Regions from separate parts of the Bacillus sp. JJ1122 genome, predicted to be linked through region 1. Evidence: riboswitches for the same ligand, from Rfam matches in the RefSeq annotation. Region 1 holds a riboswitch; the other holds the start of a gene.
The links. Region 1 has a riboswitch for lysine ahead of V7201_RS22690 (transporter substrate-binding domain-containing protein). Riboswitches for the same ligand answer to the same signal wherever they lie in the genome.

Region 1 (8,197 bases):
AATTTGCTGTAAATGTCATGGTGTGAATAATGTAGAAGATGAACTGCATATCACCTGTATGCATTGTGCAGTTGACCTTGAGGTTTCCAGCCATTATTCAAGCCGTCTAGAGGCCTACCTTGGCTATACTTCTATAAAATAATCATTTGGTCAAACTGGAGGGGCATGGTTTTGCGTCGAAATTCAATATTACAAGTACATGTAAGGAATATTGTAGAAGAGACTGCCGCGATTAAAAGGTTCACCTTACAAGCAATTGATAACAATCTGCTTCCTGCCTTCAGCGGCGGTTCGCATATAACAACCTTTTTGCCACATTCTTCAGGTACATTGGAAAGGCATTATTCTATTTTTAATCTAAATGCAGAGGCGGATCTGTTTGAAATAGCGGTCCGCTTGGCTGAAGACTCAACTGGCGGCTCTCGTTACTGGCATCAAAATGTTAAAATAGGTGATGTATTGCCCGTAAGCTACCCAAAGAATTACTTTCCTTTAAGTTTCCAAGCAAAACATCATGTGTTCTATGCAGCGGGGATTGGGATCACTCCCTTTTTATCGATGATGGCAGAGCTGGCTGAAAAAAATTCTTCTTTCGAACTGCATTATGCAGCGCAGTCAAAGGACCAGTGTGCTTTTTATGGATTCTTAAGCAAGACCTATCCAGATCAATGCCGCTTTTATTTTTCAAATGGCGAGGGCAATAAACGTTTATTGCCAACACAGCTTTTGAATCATCGGATAGGGACGCATGTGTATTTTTGTGGTCCCGAGAACATGATTCAAGATTTCACAAACGCAGCAAAATCATATGGCTATCCGTCGTTCAACATTCATGTCGAACGATTTGCTCCGCCGGCAAAGAAGGAACAGAATGCTTTCCAGGCAATACTAAAAAGAAGCGAAAAACAGCTTGAGGTTCCTGAAAATGCTTCACTATTGGAAGTGCTCCTTCAAAATGGGGTCAAGGTTCCATACTCCTGCCGTGCAGGCGGGTGCGGGACTTGTGAAATCAAGGTGGTCGAAGGACAGATTGTTCACTTCGATTCCTTTTTAACAGAAGCTCAGCAATGTTCAAAACAATCCTTGCTTAGTTGTGTATCGCGCGGGAATGGCAGGTTGGTCCTGGATTTGTAACGGATAGATTAACATTTTCGAATAACTGTATTACAGGATTAAAGCAGAAGGTGGAAAATATGGCTAAAACAATTGTAGAAAAACTTAACTTGCAAAAATATAAAAAAGCGGCAGTCTTGAATGTCCCAGAGGGTTCGGACTATTTAGCGGAACTTGAAGGTTATGATACAGAGCTGAATAAGAATCAATCGTATGATCTGATTTTTGCTTTTGTGCTTGATCTGGAAGCTTTTAAAAGGATCGTAAATACGGTGATCGAGAAGAATTGTTTAAATAAAAAGGGGTATATTTATTTAGCTTATCCGAAAAAGGGGAATAAAGTTTACCCAACCTTTATTCATCGTGATGAGATTTTTCCAGGCATAGGCGTTGATGAGAATGGTTATATTGGGACAAGTACGATCAAATTCGCCCGTATGGTGGGATTGGATGATACTTTTACAGTGATTGGCCTCAAAGAGGAAGCTAGAAAAAGTCAGCCTTATAGTAAAGCGAGTCAGTGCGTTGATGATTACATTGAGCTGATTCCAGAAATAGAAAAAGATTTGCAGGATACTCCAGCATTACTTGCGTTCTACAAGTCCCTCACACCAGGATACCGCAAGGATTGGGCCCGTTTTGTATACAGCGCAAAACAAGAAACAACGAAAGCGAAAAGGCGAGAGGAAATGAAAATGATTCTTGGAGCAGGGTTTAAGAGCCGGGATTTATATAGTAGAAAATAATGGGAAACACATCCTGTAATAGAGAGGCCAATGTAATACGGAAGTGCTTGATTCCAGTAGGTTAAACAGGGGAAAACACATTGATTATACTCGCCGATTAGAATCGCATCCTTCTGGTTTTTCATAAAGAACTAGATTGACAGAATTAACAGCTTATTGTAGCCTAGTTATTATAATTTAATATTTACACCTCACTTTTACTAGTGAGGTAGAGGCGCGATATTTAACAGTCCTTAGCGGAGCATGAGAAGCTATGATGCCAGGGAGAAGGAAATGTCGCCGAAGTTTGTAATATTCTCAGTATTACTTGCTGGGTCTGCAGTTAAGAGCTGCAGGACTGTCTCAATAAACACCCAGTTTATTGAGTTGTGCTATCTCATTTAGGGAAAAGAGAGGAATTTAGGGCATCTATAAATAGTGCGACCTGAGTTTATCTCAGGTCGCTTTTTGTTTGTAAAAAAAGCTCTAAAAACAACAAGGAGGAGAAACGGACATGAGAAAACAAGTATCATTATTTCTAGTATTGCTGCTTTCAGCAATGATTCTATTGGCAGGTTGTGGAAGCAAGGATGAAGCGTCTGGCTCATCAGATGAAAATACATTCAAAGTAGGTCTTGAAGCAGGCTATGCGCCATTTAACTGGACTCAGAAGGATGATTCAAATGGCGGTGTTAAAATTGCTGGAACTTCAGAATATGCAGGCGGTTATGACGTAGAAATCGCTAAGAAGATTGCAGATGGTTTAGGCAAAGAATTAGTGATTGTAAAAACGGAATGGGATGGCCTTGTTCCAGCTTTAACTTCAGGCAAAATTGATGCGATCATCGCAGGTATGTCACCAACTGCAGAACGAAAAGAGACAATCGATTTTTCGGATAACTATTATAAATCAAATCTAGTAATGGTAGTTAAAAAGGGCGGAAAGTACGAAGGGGCTACTTCAATCCAGGATTTTAAAGGTGCGAAAATCACTGCTCAATTAAATACATTCCACTATTCAGTAATTGACCAAATTGAAGGGGTATCCAAAGCGACAGCAATGGATAACTTCCCGGCAATGAGGGTTGCGCTTGAATCTGGAATCATTGATGGATACGTTTCAGAACGCCCTGAAGCGGTAAGTGCTTCTGGTGCAAACGAAAACTTAGCAATGGTTGAATTCAAGGATGGGTTCAAAACATCAGAGGACGATACTGCAATTGCCGTAGGTCTTGAAAAAGGCAGCAAGTTAACAGGAAAAATCAATGAAATCTTAAAAGGCATCTCTGAGGAAGAACAAACGAAAATCATGGACGAAGCGATTAAGAACCAGCCTGCAGCAGAATAAGGATGACGTAAAACCGGCTGTATATGTACAGTCGGTTTTATGATGGTATAAAGGGGGAGAAAAATGAGCTTAGAGTGGATCGTAAAAATCATTTCGGAAAACTGGCCTATGTTCCTTCGCGGAGCAGGTGTCACACTATATATTTCTCTGATTGGAACCATCTTAGGCGCAATCATTGGTCTTATAGCAGGAGTGATTCGCACCATTCCTGTACCAGAACGCGGAATCAAAAAAATAGTACTAAGAGTCATTAATTTCATTTTATCTGTTTATATCGAATTCTTCCGCGGCACCCCAATGATTGTTCAGGCTATGGTTATTTATTATGGTTCGGCCTTAGCATTTGGAGTGGATATAGACGTAATGGCAGCAGCACTCATTGTCGTATCTATCAATACTGGAGCATACATGGCAGAAATCGTTCGAGGCGGAATTGTTTCTGTTGATAAAGGACAATTCGAAGCAGCACAGGCAATTGGCATGAATCATTTCCAAACCATGATGAACGTCGTATTGCCACAGGTCGTTCGTAATATTTTGCCTGCGACGGGCAACCAGTTTGTCATTAATATCAAAGATACATCCGTCCTTAACGTTATATCCGTATCAGAATTGTATTTCTTAACAAAGTCAGTTGCCGGTAACAACTTTAGATACTTTGAGTCATTTTTTGTAGCATGTGTACTTTATTTTGTCATGACATTTATCGTCACAAGAATCCTGCTTTATTTAGAACGTAAATTGGAAGGGCCGGACAATTATACGATGATGCTCGGAGAGGAAACACCCACGGCAAATAAGTTATAGGAGAAGGAGGAGAGAGTATGGAAAAAGTCATCGATATTCAGCATCTAAACAAATCCTTTGGAACACATGAAGTTTTAAAAGACATCAACTTTTCGGTCAAAAAAGGCGAAGTCGTAAGTATAATTGGCTCTTCAGGATCAGGAAAATCAACGCTTCTTCGCTGCATCAACCTTTTGGAAAAACCAAGCGGCGGCCAGATTATTTATAACGGAGAGAATATCCTCGATGATAAGCATGATATTCCAACCTACCGCAGACATTTAGGAATGGTATTCCAGCAGTTTAACTTATTTAATAACCATAATGTCCTGCATAATTGTACAGTGGGCCAGATCAAAGTATTGGGACGTTCAAAGGATGAAGCTGAAAAGGTAGCAATGAAATATCTAAAGGTTGTTGGGATGGACAGGTATATTAACGCAAAACCAAAGCAGCTATCCGGAGGACAAAAGCAACGTGTGGCGATTGCCAGAGCACTTTCAATGGAGCCAGATGTCATGTTGTTTGACGAACCAACTTCTGCTCTTGATCCAGAAATGGTAGGAGAAGTTCTAAAGGTAATGAAGGAACTTGCTGAATCAGGTCTTACGATGCTGATCGTTACCCATGAGATGGAATTTGCAAAGGAAGTATCAGACCGTGTCGTGTTCATGGATAAGGGAGTTATTGCCGAGGAAGGAAGCCCTGAGCAAATCTTCAATCATCCAAAGCAAAACCGTACGAGAGAGTTTCTTAAACGTACTTTTGTTGAAGTTTATTGATAATAAATATATATAAAGAGGCTTCTCAAAGAAGATCGTGTTAACGATCTGCTGAGAAGCCTCTTTTTAGATGCATTTATTGGTTCAAATGATATTTTTTGTACCACTCTACAAAAATCCCTAAACCAGTCTCTAATGGTGTGGAAGGAGAGAAGCCTGCATCCTTCTGCAATTCTGTAATATCTGCATAGGTCATCTTTACGTCGCCTGGCTGCATCGGTAAAAAAACCTTATTCGCCTTTTTACCGATTTTTTCTTCGAGGATGCGAATAAAATCAAGCAGCTTCACGGGGTTATTGTTGCCGATATTATAGATTTTATATGGAGCATAGCTAGAACTGGGATCTGGATTTTCACGATTCCAATCCTTATTTGGCTTTGGCGGACGATGGAGCAGCCTGACAATCCCTTCAACGATATCATCAATAAAAGTAAAGTCCCTGCTCATCTCTCCATCATTAAAGACTTTTATTGGGTTGCCTTCAAAGATATCCTTAGTAAATGAATAATAGGCCATATCTGGCCTTCCCCAAGAACCATACACTGTAAAGAAGCGAAGTCCTGTTGTTGGAATGCCATATAAGTGGCTATAGGTATGTGCCATTAATTCGTTTGCTTTTTTAGAAGCAGCATAAATACTTACAGGGTGATCAGCAGAGTCATTGGTTGAGAAGGGGATTTTAGAGTTTGCACCATAGATGGAGCTTGATGAGGCATAAATCAGGTGGTTTACTGGATAATATCTGCATGCCTCTAAAATATTTAAAAATCCCAACAAATTTGAATGAACATAGGAATGTGGATTATTAAGGCTATAACGGACTCCAGCTTGAGCGGCTAAGTTGATCACGACCTCAATTGTGTGAGTTTTAAAAATGGAATGTAATTCTTCTTTGTTTGCCAAATCAATTTGAAAGAATTTGAAATGGTCGTGTTCTTCTAATTGCCTTAACCTATCTTTCTTTAATTGCACATCATAATATTCATTAAGATTATCGATCCCAATAACGTGATAATTTTGCGATAACAATCGTTTAGACAGATGAAAGCCAATAAAGCCCGCTGCACCTGTTATGACAATATTCATCTTCTGTTGTCCCTTGCCTGATTTCGATAATTGTCTCTAAACCAGCTACTTTTTGTCTTCCTTTGAAGGTCTCTTTCAATGTGCTTTTCATTTATGCGCTTCCATTGGACATCTTTTTCCTTAAACGATTGATTTTTGCTCCTGTGTTCGATCGTTTTTACTTTCCTGGTTTTTTGTTTTTCTTCCGCCATTACTGTCATGGCTTCAGGCTCTTCTTTTGGAATCAGGATAGGCTTGCTTATCCAGTTAGCATAAGTTTTAGGGTCGATTGCCTTTACCTGTTCAAGGAAAGAGGTTAAAAAATCTCTTTCATGAAGGTCTTGGAATAACTCAAGCGGTCGATCTTGTAGCCGGGAGTATGAATAGACATGATCGACAAATTTGAAACCTTGATTGGTTACAAAAATATGCCTTAACGGGGCATCTATCTGTTTGAAACCTGATTTTTTCATTGTGTTTAAAATGTTTAGAAGGCGCGTGGTAATATCGACGGTGAGATTGGATTGTTTTTTTAGGTATTCGTTTAAATTAGGTCCCAATAAATATTCCATTACAATATAATTGGCACCTGTTTCATATACCTTTGGGATGAAAGATAAATGTTGGTTTGATAACAAAACGTCTTTCTCTTGTTGGCAGTGTTCTGGTTTTCCATAAATCTTCACACATTTTTCTTCACTAATTCGGTATACGGCGCCTTGATGGCCTTTCCCAATGAGCGGCTGAGCTACAGAGCTTTCCACCTTGACTCCTTCTCCATTCCCGCCAGAGATGACAGGAATATTCCTGTAGTCCAAAGTGTTTTCGCTGAAATACCTTTCCCATATTTTATAGGTATCCGGATCTGTTTTTTTTACTCGGGATAAAAATGAGTCTTTTAATAAAATAATATTTAAATCTCTTAATAATTTCAGGGGGACCGGATGTTGCCTTTTAAACGCGTTTACATGGTCAACCACTTTAAGTTCTTCATTTTCCAGGACAAAAATATGCCGCAATGGTGCATCAATCATCGTGAAATTTGCTTGCTTCATTGCCTTTAAAATGAAAAGAAGTTTGTTTGTAATGGACTCGGGGATATATGTGCAGTTCCTGAGATATTCTTTCAATGTTGGGGCATTAAAGTACTCCATTACAACAAAGTTGGAGCCTGTTTCATATAATCTAGGAAAAAAGGATAAATGTTGTCCGGCTTTAAGAGCTTCAGCTTCCATCTTTGCCTGGAGTAAGTCTGTATAGATTTTCACACATTTTTGCTCAGAAAGTTTAAATACTGCGCCCTGGGATCCCATACCAATAAGCGGGTATTCAGTAGGGTTATCAATTAATAAAGTCTTCAACCCTTTCGTTACTTTAATGGATTCAAAGTCCTTCATCATCGATTCCCTCCTAACAATTCATTGTAATATTTAGCTTGTAATTGAAGCTGTTTCTCCGCATCAAAGAATCGTTCCACTTTTCGGCGCGCAGCTTTTGTATAAGACTCCCAGATATTTCGATGGTTTAGCATGAATTCTAGGGCCTCTGCAAGCTCATCAACATTGTTTTCCTCTACCAAGAATCCTTCAAGATCATGAGTAATCAATTCAGGAATCCCTGCATGATAGGTTGAGACTACCGGAACACCTAGCGCCATTGCCTCTTTCAGGGTATTCGGAATCCCTTCCAAGTCTCCATTGGATGCTTCTAGACTAGCAGCACAGAACAGATCTGCATTTTGCATATGCTCTTGGACTTTTTCTTTAGGGAGATGATTTAATAACCGAAAAGAGTCACCTAAATTTAGTTGATTGGCTAAGGATAGAAGTTCCTCTTGGAGAACGCCTTTTCCAATAATGGTCAAAGTTGAATCAGGAAATTTATCTTTTATTTTTTTAAATGCTTGCATCAAAATATGGTGCCCCTTTTTTTCTACTAATCTGCCAACGGATAGAATGTTTTGCCCAGTTCCTTGTAAATTAGGAGCTCGGTACTGATATTTATTTAAATCAACACCTCCGTAAAGCACTTTGATTTTTTTTGAAGGGCACCCCCAGTCCTTGAGCCTTTCAGCTAAATAATGACAAACTGGGTAAAATTGATCTCCTTTTTCAAAAAGCATTTTCATATGTTCTAAATACCCTACCGGCTGATCAGCTAATGTTGCATCCCTGCCTCTAATGCTTGTTACTAATGGGAGATTTGTCTTTTCCTTAAAAGGGAGCAGCAGTATACCTAATTGCCCATGGTGGGCATGTAATAGAGATACATTCTTTTTCTTAACGAATTCCTTTGGGGAAAATATTTCATTAAGATAATGAACTTTATCATTTAGCAGAGAGAGGTCAGTCATGTACTTCGGCTGACGTACCATATG
Region 2 (8,197 bases), on a different contig from region 1:
ATAGGTAAAATTTTTTAAATATATTGATATTGTAAAAATGCCACTTTCTAATTATTTTACCGCCGGTTAGAGTATATTAAAATAATAGTATTACCTTTTAGTTGCCAATGAAATAAATTTCCCGGATGATTAAATTTTAGCTTGTAAAGAATTGGGTATGGTATAAACATGGAAAATATTAATAGTATCTTTATTGCCCATCTAAAATTTAACAGATTATTAATTTAGAATCGCTGGTTGTTTTTTTGGCAAATTGTTTATAATAGAGTAATAGAAAGAGGGGAGAACATGAGTGAATTAACATCAGAGCAGCAAACTGAAAGCGAGCCACTTTCCGTTTCCGCTTTTGGGTATGAATTAGTCAGAGAAATCCTATTGCCAGAACTGCTAGGCAAGGACACTCCTGAAATACTCTATTGGGCAGGTAAACGCCTTGCACGCAAATATCCATTATCGACACTGGAAGAAACAATCCGCTTTTTCCAGGATGCAGGCTGGGGCACCCTTTCAGTTAAGGAAGAAACAAGAAAACAATTGGTGCTGGAACTTAGCAGCGAGCTGATTTCCTCTCGGTTAAAAAATAACGCAAACTCCACATTCCAGCTTGAAGCAGGTTTTCTCGCACAGCAGATGGAATTGCAAAAGAATGCTACAGCCGAAGCCTTCGAACACCCCAATAAGCGTTCATTTCGAATCCAATTCACCATTAAATGGGATAAAAATGATTTTGTTTCTGAATGAGAAACCGCGCTGTATGACCTTGATGGCGAGCATTGGCAATGTTTGCTGGCTCGGCAGTCTGGAATTGCATATTTGCGTTAAAGCCTGGGGATTTTTTTCCCAGGCTTTTTTGGTTTAGACAGGTTATGGAATGAATCATATTTCTCTTGCGCCAATTGGATAAATGTCTCAAAATCTTCAGGCATATGGTAGATACGAGCTTTATTGGAACCGCTGGATGATAAATTCATGGATGATAGCATGTTTCCGATAGCTCTTGGATTTTGGATAAGAAGGAATTCACTCAGTTCTGAATTTGTTAAGGTGGGTTTTATAAGAAGAAAAAAATCAACTACACTCATAAGATGGGCAGTTCGAGAATGAAACGAACAATTGTGGCAAACCCATTTCCGCTTCATTCTCCGCATCCCAAAAGCTGAACAAGAAGGGCATTGAACACCCTTATGAAGGTCCTTTTCTGCAAGAGAATATGTTTTGAGAATTTCAGGGTAGAGTGGTGTATGCTTTTTGACGAGGGTTTTGGAGAGTTTTTTCATTTCTTTTTCGGAAAAGAAGTCTTTTAAATTAGTGTTTTCCATTTTCCTGATTCGATCGACCAGCACATCTCCTTTGACTACATGTTGATAAAGTTTGGAATCATTGGTTTTAATAATGGTGGAGGGATTGCTGATGGCAACCATGATAAAGATGGGAGGGACTTTAAAATTGTGTGCAACCAGCCATCTATTAAGATGCCATTTTTGTTTTTTAACCTGGAGGACCGGGTTATCGTATGCCTTTTCTTTATCTTGCTTTGATTGAATCATTTGCTCCGAATTCTTTTCAAAGTAAATGGCACCTGAGTAGTTTTTTGTCTCAATAAGAAGTATATAGCTATGGGTTATGATGAGAGTATCAATCTGGAAATGCCATATGCCATCCTTTAACCTTAGATCTCTCAGGATCCAGTAATCTTTTTCGGGCAAGAAACTTAAGCGGTAATCCGTTTGCAGTTCCCCCTTATACCCAGCCCGCCAGCCTTTGTAATCGTCCTCTATTTCTCCCCTTCTCGAACAATTTTCTTTGAGTCTATTCAAAAGGGCTTCATACATCCTAAGCCTAATCGGATAATTCCTATCTTTTATTATCAATAAAATCCCTCCCAGAGTATTTTTTATAGAAATTCTTTTAAAAACATCTAATTCCTGCCCCACTACTATCGCGATTATGAACTTTCTTTGACAAGTAAGTTAAATAAGAGCCTAAATTGATGGTTATCAAGTACAGAATGGCATGTTAAACAAGCGAAAAATTTTTATCACCAGTAGGAATGAATTTATTACTTGTAAGAAGAGTTTTATTACTAGTAAGAAGAATTTTATTACTAGTAAGAACCGATTTATCACCAGTAAGAAAAATTTCTTCTCCAAATAGCCATATTGGCCGCAATTTCTATAGAAAAAAGCCTCCCAGGCATCAAACACCTGGAAGGCTTTCCTCAGCTTACTTCGTTTTAACCGACTCAGAATACAACTCAAACGCTTCATGCAGTGATTCTACCGCATTCACCATCTGTTTTTCTTCGATCACTGTGGAAACCTTGATTTCCGATGTGCTGACCATTTTCACCTGAACGCCGTGTCCTTCTAAAACTTCGAACATTTTTGCAGCTACACCAGGGTTTGATACCATGCCAGAACCTACGATGGACACTTTAGCCAGGCCGGTTTCTGATTCAATTGCTTTATAATTTAATAATTCCTTATTCCGTTCTAATACATCTAAAGTTTCTGGTAAATCATTGCTCTTGATTGAAAAAGAAATGTTAGCAGAATCTGCTTCTGTTCTGCTTTGGACGATGATGTCAACATTGATGTGGTTTTGAGCCAATGTTGTAAAAATGGTTGATAGTCCCTTTAACGATGTGCTTACTCCAAGGACTGATACTCTTGTAATTTTGTCTTCAAATGCCACTCCACGAACGATTAAATTCTGTTCCATCCCAATTTCCTCCTCGATGATCGTACCTCTTTCTTTTTCCATGCTGGATCTTACCTCAATTGGCAGCCCGTAGTTCTTTGCAAATTCCACCGCTCTTGGATGGAGAACGCCCGCTCCCAGGTTTGCCAGCTCAAGCATTTCATCATAAGAAACACTTAACAGCTTCCTTGCACTTTTCACATACCTTGGATCTGTCGTGAATACACCCGTCACGTCAGTATAGATATCACACTTATCTGCCTTTAACGCTGCTGCCAATGCTACTGCTGTTGTATCAGATCCGCCACGGCCAAGAGTCGTGATCTGCCCATCATCCGTCACTCCCTGGAAACCGGCTACAATAACAACTTTGCCATGCTCAAGGTCGTTTTTAATTCTGTCCGTTTCGATATCTACAATCCTTGCGTTACTGTGAACATCCTCAGTTTTGATTCCAGCCTGCCAGCCTGTATAGGAAACAGCTTCAATTCCCATTTGCGCGAGCGCCATAGAATACAAAGCGATGGTTACCTGTTCACCTGTCGTTAAAAGCATATCCATTTCTCTCCTAGATGGAGCGCTCGAAATTTCATTAGCCATGTCAACTAAATGGTCTGTCGTTTTCCCCATCGCGGATACGACAACCACAATGTTATTTCCATTTTGCATTTCTTCAACAGTTCTGCTGGCAGCGTTCTTGATTCGCTCAACAGTGCCAACAGAAGTTCCTCCAAATTTCTGTACAATTAATCCCATTTACCTTCCCCTGCCTTTTCCTTCTTATTTCTGCCTCTATAAAGAGCTTCATGGCAAAATCCGCATATGTATTTTCCCCTAAGGATGTTTTCGCATGACATTCAGCTGTGAATAATGGACGAAAAATCCTTATAAATACAAAAAAGCAATGAGAGTGTCTCCCATTGCTTGATAAACGCATATATACGCTGCAACATGAGATAGCACTCCAAGATGGCAATCTTGACAATCCAGCGTTTATTCAACGAAGGACCAGCGGGAAAAAGAATAGGCATTCCCCCACTTCGGCGACCATCCCCTTTCAAAGCCATTCACAGAATCCTATAATTCTCCTGGCTCTTACTCTTGAAGCTCGCACCTCTATCTTCACTTTAATGCTCTAAAGTGATAGCTATATGAAATTTTTTCTTATTATAGCACACTAAAAAATAGATTGCTACCGTTAGTTCTGCAATTTAGTAAACAGTTCCTGGGCTACAATGGAGGGCAAACCAGCAGCAGTCAATTCCTCTATGGAGGCTTCCCTCATTTTTTTCACGGATCCAAAATGTTTCAGCAGCGCCTTTTTACGCTTCTCACCAATACCAGGGATATCGTCAAGCAATGATTGAAAAGCACTTTTCCCCCTGAGCTGGCGATGGAATGTAATCGCGAATCTGTGGACTTCATCCTGGATTCTTTGCAGCAGGTAAAATTCCTGGCTATTCCTTGGCAAGCTGATCACTTGCAGTGGATTGCCGTATAAAAGCTGGGAAGTCCTATGCTTATCATCTTTTGCCAGACCCGCTATCGGAATATCGAGGCCAAGTTCATTTTCGAGTACATCACGGGCAGATTCGATATGCCCCTTCCCGCCATCGATGATAATCAAATCAGGCAGCGGCAGATCTTCCCTCAGGACTCTTGAATACCTTCGCCTTACTACCTCCCGCATCGACTCATAATCATCCGGCCCTACGACAGATTTGATTTTATACTTACGGTATTCCCTTTTTTCAGGCTTGCCGTCTATAAAAACAATCATGGCTGAAACAGGATCGGTCCCCTGGATATTCGAGTTATCAAAAGATTCGATACGGTGTGGCGTGTAAATGCCCATTTGAATTCCAAGATTCTCGACTGCCTTGATTGACCGTTCTTCATCGCGTTCAATCAGTGAAAACTTCTCAGTGAGAGCGATTCCGGCGTTCTTTGAAGCAAGGCGGACAAGATCTTTTTTCTGGCCTCGCTGCGGCTTTAGCACCTTTACTTCAAGCAGCGCTTCAGCCATTTCCGTATCTACGCCTTCAGGGACGAGAACTTCCTTCGGCTTGAAATGCTCATTTTTCGAGTAAAATTGGCCTAGGTAAGTGAGGATGTCTTCTTCCGGTTCATTATGGATTGGGAACATCGAAACCTCGCGTTCAATTAATTTTCCTTGCCTGATAAAAAATACTTGAACACACATCCAGCCCTTGTCCACGGCGTACCCAAACACATCGCGGTCGGTAAAATCAGTCGAGGTCATCTTCTGTTTTTCCATTGTAGCCTCAATATGAACAATTTTATCGCGGAATTCCTTCGCTCTTTCAAAATCCAGTTCTTCAGCAGCCGCGGCCATTTTAGCAGTTAAATCTACTTTAATATCCTTAAAGCCCCCGTTCAGGAAGCGGGTAATTTCATCTGTTATTTTTTTGTACTCTTCCTTGCTTACATCCTTTACGCAAGGCGCGAGGCACTGGCCCATATGATAATAGAGACATACCCGGTCCGGCAGAGTGGAACATTTCCTTAGTGGATAGATCCTGTCCAAAAGCTTTTTCGTTTCATTTGCTGCCTGGACATTCGGATATGGCCCGAAATATTTCCCGCTATCTTTTTTAACCTTGCGGGTGATGATCAGCTTAGGATGGCGTTCTGCAGTCAGCTTGATAAATGGATAGCTCTTGTCATCTTTTAACATGACATTGTACTTAGGATCATATTTCTTGATCAGGTTAATTTCAAGGACAAGTGCTTCCATGTCTGAGGAGGTAACGATATACTCAAAATCTTCTATTTCATTTACTAGACGCAGAGTCTTTCCATCATGTGAGCCGGTAAAATATGAACGAACCCTGTTTTTCAGTATCTTAGCTTTCCCAACATAGATGATGGTCCCCTGCCGGTCCTTCATTAAATAGCATCCTGGCTGTGCCGGGAGAATGGCCAATTTATTCTTAATTTGATCATTCATACTGTTCACCCCCTGTTACGGTGTCCATTTATATAAAATAATTTCATTGTAGACTGGATCGAATATTTTTTCGGAGTTGAAAATCCTTATCTTTTCAACTCTCTTATCTATCTCAATTCCCTGTGCCCTAAAGCCATCGACTACTTTATCGGTCAAATACACTGTTTTATCTTTATATAAGCTCTGATCATGCAGAAATACTTTATACGTATTGATCCTTTTATGTGAATATGGCATTTTCAAATATCCCAGGACTCTTGTTTCTTCCCATGTATATAGCACAAATTCCTCATTTGTCTCCTCAAGAAAACGGGCAAGCTGGTAAACAGCAGGCTCCTCGTTTGCCTGTGTTTTCACAAGGTTCGCTGAAACCATTGCCTGGGCAATAAGAAGTATGAGAATCAATAAACTGCTATAAATATTTGGGTACCTTTTGAAAAATGCAGACAATACTAAAAAGATCAGAATCACTGCAACGGGCAGAATATGTCTGGCCTTATCGATATTTTGAGCAAACAGTGCCCATATGCCATATGCAGACATCATCAAGACACCTAAAGTGAAAGGCATATTCTTAAAAAGATTACTTTTTGTACCCGGCCAAAAAATGAATAGGCCGATAACTATATATAATACCATCAAAACATGTGTTCTTGAAAATATTCCCCACCAAAAAATGTTGGTAAACAAGAATATTTTTATTCTGGCAATAATCGATAAGTCATTTGAGGTCGTAGTTCCGCCCCATTCTTGAAAATGGCCGCCAGTAAACCCAAAGGCAAGTTCCAGAAAATTGGCGATTCCTCCTTCAGTCATGATGAGCCCGCCAATCCAGATTAACTGGAACACACCTGCAGCGAAAGTATATGTTAAAAGTCCGACGGATCCAATTTGATGGTCTTTCCATTTTTTACAAAAGAGATAAATCATCCCTGCACCCAAAGGAATATAGCTAAGCCTGATCCCCAGGAGCACGCTGAATAAAAACAGCGGCAGCAGCAGCCATTTGCCTGATTTTCTTTCCCAGGCAGTGACAATGCTCAAGAAATACCACCAGAAGACGGCAAGAGCTGCACCTTCCGACATCGGCTGATTGACTATGATCAATGGATAGCTTGCGGTATAAATAACCGCGGCCGCCATAAAGGCGCTCTCCCTGGAAATCAACCTGGATGCGATAATATAAACCGGAATGATCGAACTCGCATATATTAAAATATTAAAGAGCACCAGAGCTTGATTCGGTTCCTCTACGATGAACTTTGCAAGCAACCCTCCCAGAATAAAGTAAGGATAGCCCGGAAAATGGGGCCGCATTGCCCTAAGGTCATACCTTTCAATTGCAAGCGAAAAATCCACTTGGTCCCAGGAAGAAACAAAAGGATTTAGCGAACTGAGCTGCAGCCATAAAACATACATTACTACGACCAAACTTACCGCCACTATTGCTGGACTTTTCCATTTTTCATAATTCAACTTTTTCACCAACTACCTTCTTCATTAAAAACACTAGAGCAATTTGAAAAACAATAAGGTCTAAACGTATGAAAAAAGCACAAGGAATTTCCCTGTACTTTTTCTGGAGAGAGGAAGCTATGTTTATTTCACCTGCGGTTTCAATACATTTACTTGTTTGTTTTCTGCAGGCTTCTGTTTTTTCGTGCCACGTGTTGAAGTCAGCAGGAAAATGCCTGCAAAGTATCCGATATAAGCAATGACTTCCTCGATGGATGGCATCGAAGAGTAACCGAACAGTGCTTTTAGGAAGATGCCGATATCACCTGATAATAATGGTGCGACTCCGTTGTCACGTACATAGTGTGCATAATCAATTGGATGCTCAGGCATGAACCATGTAATGTCATAGACATGCGGTATTACACTGCCGATCAAGTTTATGTCCTGCATCATTGAAATTGCCTGTACCAATAACCCAGCTGAGATCAGGATGATGAATGCGCCAGTAAGTTGGAAGAAGGTTTTAAGCTTAACCTTCATTGTTCCTTTAAAGAACATATATGAAACAACTACCGCAATAAGTGTTCCGGTAAGAGCTCCCCAGCCTTGCATTGCAGCGCCGATATTACCGCCGGTGATTGCAGCAAAGAAGAAAACCGTTTCAATACCTTCACGCAATACAACCAGGAATGAGTGGATGACCATACCGACAATATTTCCTGTCGAGATGAACTTGTTCATTTTCCCTTCCATATTGCCCTTTAAGTCCTTGCTGTGGCTCGCCATCCAGAATACCATTTGCGTTAGTAACACGGTCGATACGAGCATGATTCCAATCTTCAGGTAAATTTCGCTGCCCATGGCGGCAAATCCAGTGAATACCACCTGGAACAGGATCGCCACCCCAATACTCGCCAAAACAGCCAGTCCGGCACCCAGCCACACATACTTCGTATACTTAGAGTGGTCCATCCTCTTTAAGTAAGTTGTGATGATCCCGACGATTAACAACGCTTCCAATACTTCACGGAAGGTAATCAGTAATGCTTGAATTTCCATTGCCCATTC

Region 2: it holds a riboswitch for lysine, as region 1 does, so the genes downstream of both, V7201_RS08655 (aspartate kinase) here and V7201_RS22690 (transporter substrate-binding domain-containing protein) in region 1, are expected to answer to the same signal.

The regions. Positions count from the first base shown of each region.
Region 1 is NZ_JBALQL010000050.1:11,844-20,040, forward strand. Features, by position in the region: gene V7201_RS22675 (dimethylamine monooxygenase subunit DmmA family protein) at 1-142, shown strand, start outside; gene V7201_RS22680 (PDR/VanB family oxidoreductase) at 172-1,134, shown strand; gene V7201_RS22685 (YdeI/OmpD-associated family protein) at 1,194-1,859, shown strand; lysine riboswitch at 2,061-2,241, shown strand; gene V7201_RS22690 (transporter substrate-binding domain-containing protein) at 2,353-3,186, shown strand; gene V7201_RS22695 (amino acid ABC transporter permease) at 3,250-3,993, shown strand; gene V7201_RS22700 (amino acid ABC transporter ATP-binding protein) at 4,011-4,754, shown strand; gene V7201_RS22705 (NAD-dependent epimerase) at 4,831-5,841, opposite strand; gene V7201_RS22710 (hypothetical protein) at 5,838-7,220, opposite strand; gene V7201_RS22715 (glycosyltransferase) at 7,217-8,194, opposite strand.
Region 2 is NZ_JBALQL010000014.1:134,617-142,813, forward strand. Features, by position in the region: gene V7201_RS08645 (YslB family protein) at 289-741, shown strand; gene V7201_RS08650 (nuclease-related domain-containing protein) at 819-1,871, opposite strand; gene V7201_RS08655 (aspartate kinase) at 2,224-3,456, opposite strand; lysine riboswitch at 3,650-3,827, opposite strand; gene uvrC (excinuclease ABC subunit UvrC) at 3,899-5,671, opposite strand; gene V7201_RS08665 (hypothetical protein) at 5,687-7,156, opposite strand; gene V7201_RS08670 (FTR1 family iron permease) at 7,271-8,188, opposite strand.